Regions from separate parts of the Campylobacter sp. RM12651 genome, predicted to be linked through region 2. Evidence: riboswitches for the same ligand, from Rfam matches in the RefSeq annotation. Region 2 holds a riboswitch; the other holds the start of a gene.
What was found. A riboswitch is a leader RNA that binds a small molecule or an ion and turns the genes downstream of it on or off. The one in region 2 is predicted to bind thiamine pyrophosphate.
Positions count from the first base shown of each region.

Region 1: linked by a shared signal. The riboswitch ahead of pnuC (nicotinamide riboside transporter PnuC) and the one ahead of AVBRAN_RS07100 (cytosine permease) in region 2 are both predicted to bind thiamine pyrophosphate.

Region 1 covers NZ_CP059600.1:370,645-374,072, reverse strand. The annotation lists gene secD (protein translocase subunit SecD) at 1-866, opposite strand, end outside; gene yajC (preprotein translocase subunit YajC) at 866-1,156, opposite strand; gene ybeY (rRNA maturation RNase YbeY) at 1,206-1,619, opposite strand; gene rpsO (30S ribosomal protein S15) at 1,649-1,921, opposite strand; TPP riboswitch at 2,006-2,092, shown strand; gene pnuC (nicotinamide riboside transporter PnuC) at 2,082-2,690, shown strand; gene AVBRAN_RS01900 (thiamine diphosphokinase) at 2,687-3,316, shown strand; gene AVBRAN_RS01895 (hypothetical protein) at 3,318-3,428, opposite strand, start outside.
Region 2 covers NZ_CP059600.1:1,438,520-1,441,947, forward strand. The annotation lists gene pxpB (5-oxoprolinase subunit PxpB) at 1-384, opposite strand, end outside; partial or broken gene AVBRAN_RS07095 (putative hydro-lyase) at 415-1,191, opposite strand; TPP riboswitch at 1,408-1,508, shown strand; gene AVBRAN_RS07100 (cytosine permease) at 1,553-2,686, shown strand; gene thiM (hydroxyethylthiazole kinase) at 2,664-3,428, shown strand, end outside; gene AVBRAN_RS07110 (thiamine phosphate synthase) at 3,427-3,428, shown strand, end outside.

The sequences.
Region 1 (3,428 bases), 990 kb from region 2:
AATTGATGACCTACTTTTTTACCTGTGAAATCTCCAAATATTTTTGCACCTTCTGAATTAAGTGTAAAATTAATAACAGGTTGAGCAGTTTTATCAGAAAATCCTACTCTAGCATCAATTAACATAGAGCCATCTAAAATAGGTAATTCTTTTAAAACATATTTAATATTTTTATCTTTTACATCAGGTAAAATAATATCTCCATAACTTGCTGCTTCTTCAGGACTTAACATATTGCCTTGATCAGCCTTAGCTCTATCTACTTCCATTAGTTGTAAATGTGCAGCTTTAGCTATTAAATCTTTAGCTCTTTGCTCATCTTCAGCAGTTTTTACGCCTGGAATTTCAACCAAGATTTTATCTTCACCTTGTTTAGCAACAGTTGGCTCTGAAAGCCCAAATAAATCAAGTCTATTTCTAATAGTTTCTACAGCTTGATCTATTGCAAATTTAGCAGTTTGAACTTCTTCTTCAGGTGTTAAAGTAATCTCATAAAAAGAATTATTAACACTAACTTTTAAGCCTTTTAGTTCTTTAATTATTTTATCTACTTTAGCAGTATCATCTTTATCTAGTAGTTCAAAATGTATTACACCATCATTACTTTTAAATCCATCAGTTAAAATATTTTCTTTATTAAAAGAATAATTAATACTTGAAGCGATTGATTTTACTTTAGACTTTATAGCTTCATTGGTTTCTACACCTAAAAGCATATGAAGTCCGCCTTGTAAATCAAGCCCTAAATTAATCTTAGGACCATTTATAGAAAAAAAGCTTGGCACACTTAAAAATATGCCAAAAAGTGTAACAAAAACTAAAACATAAAAACGATATGTGATACTTTTTGTTTTTTGATTACGCATTATTTTGTTGCTTCCGAATTATTTGTGTTTTCTACTTTTCTAGCTACAAAATTTTTATCTAATTTAGCAACAACATCATCATTTAATCTAATTTTTAAATAATCATCTTCAGCTTTTACAACTTCAACAATTAAACCACCATTGGTAACTATTTTATCACCTTTAGTAAGTGAATTTAGCATTTCTTTATGTGCTTTTGCTTGTTTTTGTTGTGGGCGAATAATTAAAAAATAAAAAATCGCAAATAATACGATTAATGGTAAAAATTGAACTAAAGCATTTTGTTCCATAGAATATCCTTTTAAAAAATAAAATAGTTATCATTCTACATAAAAAGATTTAATCTAAAGTTCTTACTATAAGGCTTGTTGGTAAATTAAATTCTTTTATTAGCTCAATCTCTTTTGCTCTCATTTCGCCATTATCTATTTCGTGGTCATACCCTAATAAATGTAACATTCCATGAATAAATAATAAAGATATTTCATCTTCTAAACTATGCCCTAATTCACAAGCTTTAGTTTTTGCTAGTTCGGTATTAATAACTAATGAGCCTAAAAAATTAGTATCTAAAAAAGAATTATCGTGTGGAAAACTTAAAACATCAGTAGTTTTATCAATATTTCTTGTATTTTTATTGATTTCTTGCATTTCATCATTGTTAGTTAAAACAAGCTCAATATCTTTAGAGCTTAGACGATTTGCTAGTTTTTCAAGGTAGGTAATTTCTTCTAAATTATCGTATAAAATCATAGTATTTTGCCCCAAAAAGGGGCTAAGAATTATTTATCTCTAATGTTTAATTCGTTAATTAATTTAACATAAACATCGTATTTTGTAGCTTTTAAATATTTTAAAAGTCTTTTTCTTTGACCAACTAATTTAAGTAGTCCTAGTCTTGATGAAAAGTCTTTTTTAAATACTTTTAAGTGTTCTGTTAATATTGCAATTCTTTCTGTAAGTAAAGCAATTTGAACTTCAGACGAACCTGTGTCGCCACCAAATCTTGCATATTTGCTGATAATTTCAGCTTTTCTTGCCGAATCCAAAGCCATTTTGACCTCCAAATTGGTGTAAATTAAAAGCTGTGATTATAAAACAAATTGATTAATAAGATTATTAATTTTTATAATTATAATAAGATTTTTTTGGGGTGCTTTTAGCTGAGATTAAACCCATTGAACTTGGACAGGTAATGCTGATTAAGGAGATATTATGAGATTATTTTTAACTTCGCTTATTTTTAGTTTAGCTTTTGCTTATTTTACCAATTCAAATGTTTTAAACTTTTTTGCTCTTTTTACTGGAATTTTATATGTATTATTAATGGGAGTAAAAAATAAATTATGCTTTATTGTAGGTGTATTTAATGCTTTAATTTATGCTTATATTGCTTATATAAATAGACTTTTTGGAGAAGTATTTTTGTATTTATTATGCTATTTTCCTATGATGATTTATGGCTATTTTTATTGGAATAAAAATACTTTAATTAAGACTTTAAACTTGAAAAATTTTATATTAATTTATATAGCAATTTTTATTATTGCTTATTTTTATTCTTTTTATTTACAGAATTTAGAATCAAGATTTATTTATCTTGAAAGCTTTATATTCTCAAGTGGGCTTATAGCAACTATTTTAAGTCTAAAAAAAATAATAAATCATTATATTTATATAAGTATTTCAAACATTGCTTCTATTTATATTTGGACCATTCTTTACATTGAAGATAGTTCTAATTTAGCTGTATTAATGCTTATGATTTTATTTTTTATCTTAGGTATTATTTACTTATTTTCTTGGAAAAAGGATTTAAAATGACTTGCGTGATTATGGCTAATGGGGAGTTTTGCACCAATAAAATAACCTTAAATTATCTAAAAAATGCTGATTTTTTAATAGCTTGTGATGGTGCTGCTAATTTGCTTTTGGCTAATAATTATGAGCCTAATGTAATTATTGGTGATTTAGATAGTTTTCAAAATCTAAAAACAAAAGCAAAAATAATTAAAGTAAAAAATCAAAATACAAATGACTTAACAAAAGCCTATAAATACGCTTTATCAATGGATTTTAGTGATATTTTTATCCTTGGTGCTGGGGGCAAAAGAGATGATCATTTTATAGCAAATATAGCTTTATTATTTCAATATTTTAAATTAAAAAATCGCTTTAATAAGACAATAAATCTAAAACTAATCACAAATTACGGGGAATTTTTTATAAAAAATACTGATTTTACTGCTAATTCTTATAAAGGTCAGCAAATATCATTATTTTGCCTTGATAAAAGAGCTAAATTTAGCTCACAAAACCTTAAATATGAACTAAATAATTTTAATTTTAAATATCTAAATAGTGGGACTTTAAACGAAGCATTAGGCAATACTTTTAGTATAAAAAATCATAATAATAAAGAACTTTTAGTATATTTGAATTTTACTTAATTTATAAATTAGAATTTGATTTAAACTCTTTAATAATTAAATCTAATTTTTTTTCATATTTTTTATAATCTTTCACAACATCTTCATATATATTTAATTTATCATAATATTT
Region 2 (3,428 bases):
ATAAACATCATAAATAGGCTCGGCGTGTAATTTAGCAAACTCACTCATACTCATACCTTTAGCCTTTGCAATTACCTTTAAAACAAGTCCTAAATCCCCACCATAATCAACAGGAATTTCAATCAATCTTCCTGATAGCTCTAGTGGTTTAGTGCTAGTAATTAACTCATTTAATTTACTTTGTAAATCTAATAAATCTTTATAATTTAAATCACTTGTTAAGACATAAAGAGTATTCATTCCGACCACTACTTCTTTTATATAAGGCATATCTTTAATTACTAAATTAAGTGCATAGCATAGGCGTTGTTTTTCTATGCTTATTGGAGGCTCAAGATATAAAAGCAATGAAGTTTCGCTTGTAATTTTAAATTTGTTATACATAATCATCCTTTAAATTTATTTTTTTTAATACTAAAACACACTATATTCGCTATCTTTTCTATCCGTTACAAACATATATCCAGGAGAATGAGTTATCATAATATCAGGCTTACTAGTAAGTGCTATGCTTTGCGGAGTTACCCCACAAGCCCAAAATACACATTCTTCATCAGGATAAATAGTAGATGCGTCTCCAAAATCAGGATTATTAATATCTTTAATACCTATTACACTAGGATTTCCTATATGAACAGGTGCTCCATGCACGCTAGGATAAAGAGCTGTTGCGGTTGTAGCTTTGATTAAATCTTTATGTTTAATTGGTCGCATTGAAACAACCATTTTTCCATAAAACTTACCAGCACTTGCACAATCAATATTTGTAATATACATAGGCACATTATGATCTTCTTCAATATGTCTTAAAGGTATATTGTGATTTAATAAAGCTGCTTCAAATGAAAACGAACAACCTATTAAAAAACTCACATAATCATCTTTAAAATGATTGATAATATTGCTTGTCTCTTCTACTAATTCGCCTTTTTTATATATTCTATATTTAGGAATACTCGTTCTAATATCTGCATTATTTGCACTTGTTTTTGTAAGATATTCTCCCGCGTCTAAGACTTCAATTAAAGGACAAGGTTTAGGGTTTCTTTGACAAAATAATAAAAAATCATAAGCATCACTTTTAGGCAAAATCGCAAGATTAGCTTGAACATAACCTTTACAAACCCCTGCTGTAGGTTTGCTAAATTCATTTTTAGAAATTAAAGCTCTTAACTCTTCTGGTCTCATTTTTTCTCCTTTTTGAAATTGTAGTGTGAAAAAATGTGAAGAAAAGTAAAAATATAAAAAACTTAACTAAAATTGTTACAAAATTACACAATTAATTATATGTAAAATAAGTATTAAATATATTGATTATTTATATTAAAAATTAAGAAATTATTGCAATATAACAAATAATTATTGTAATATTTTATATATCTATTTCATAACTAATTTTAATTAGAATAATGATTTTAGGGGAGCGAAAGCTGAGAGTAGGCGTAATAGTCTTGACCCTTTGAACCTGTTTGGGTAATGCCAGCGTAGGGAGATGCAAAATTTTTCTAATCCTTTCTTAGCATTCCCATAAATTGATTTTATGGAGAGTTGTATGAGTAATTTTTTCTTGTGGCTTGGAGCTAGTATTTCGCTAGCTGAAATTGAAGCCGGTAGTTTATTTTCAGGTCTTATTTTAAGTGATTCTTTATTTGCTATATTTTTTGGACATTTTTTAGGTGGAATTTTATTTTTTGCTATGATGTATATTAGCACTAAACTAAAATGCAATGCTATGGGTAGTCTTAAATATTTTTACTCACAAAATGGCAAAATATTCTTTTCATTTTGCAATTTTCTAGCTTTAATTTGCTGGAGTGCAGTTATGATTATGAGTGCAGCAATACTACTAAATGGACTATATCCAAATATAAATTTTAACTTAGTAGTAATTTTGTTATCATCACTTTTAATAATATGGCTATTCTTAAAACAAAATTTATTAATGTCAATAAATAATTTTATAGTTTGCATACTTTTTTTGATAGTAATTTATATTTTTTATAACTTAATTAATCTTAATTTAAACCAAATAGAAGTTAATAAAATAAACTTGATAAATGCTATTGAACTAAGTATTGCTATGCCAATTTCTTGGCTTGCATTAGTTGGTGATTATACAAAATATTTTAAAAATCCAATAAAAGATAGTTTAGTAGCTTCAGTCGCGTATTTTCTAGGAAGTTCACTTATGTATATAATTGGATATTTAACTATGAAATACTATAGCGACCTTTCTAGTTTTTTAATCACTTTAAAATTATCAATGTTAATAATATTTTTGATTATTTTTTCAACAATAACAACAACATATTTAGACATTTTTTCAGCTAATGAAAGTATTAAAAATATAAATAATAAATTTGGTAATAAAATTACAATTTTATTAATAATCTTTATTGCTTTATTAATAGCTATTTTTATACCTTTTTCTTTATATGAAAATTTTTTATATACATTAAGTTCAGTATTTTTACCTATGGCATCGGTTATAGTATGTGTATATTGTTTTAAACTAAAAAATTCAGCTAAATTAAATTTTTTAATTTGGTTTATTGGATTTTTAATTTATCAAATACTGATTTATTTTGATTTTTTAGCATCAATTTTAACTTTTTTAATCATTTTAATTTTAACCTTAGGAGGAGAATATGTATCAAAACATTATGCAAAAAACAAGAAATCATAAAACTTTAGTAGAAAGTATTACAAATTATGTAACGATAAATGACTCAGCTAACGCTATTTTAGCTGTTGGTGGCTCACCTATTATGGGAGATTTTTATGAAGAAGTTGGTGAAATTGTTACAATTAGTAATGCGGTTTTGCTAAATATCGGGCAGTTAAACGAAAATCTAATAAAAGCCCATAAAAACGCAGCCTTAAAGGCAAATGAATTAAATATTCCTATTGTTTTTGACCCCGTTGCAGCAGGAGTTAGTAATGCAAGAAATAATTTATGTAAATATTTAATGCAAAATATAAAGTTTTGTGTAATTAAAGGCAATGCAAGCGAGATAAATTATCTAGTAAATAAGACATTAAATACAAGTGGCTGCGATAGTAGTGATGAAATAAATCAAAATGATTTAGAAAAATACATTGATTTTGCTAAAAAACATAAAACTATTTTGGTAATCACAGGTAAAAATGATTTTATCATCAATAAAACAAATGTTTTTATGCTAAGCAATGGTTCGGCAATGCAAACAAAAATCACAGGTGCAGGTTGTATGCTAGGCAATATCTTAGCCGTTTTTGTAGGGGCAAATGATGATAAATTAAATTCTGTAATCACAGGTATAAGTGCATTTAACATAAGTGCTGAAATAGCCGAAACTAAAGCAAATGGCACTATGTCGTTTAAAATGCACTTAATTGATGAGTTAAGCAAAATTGATGGAACTACCATAAAAGAAAGGATAAAAATT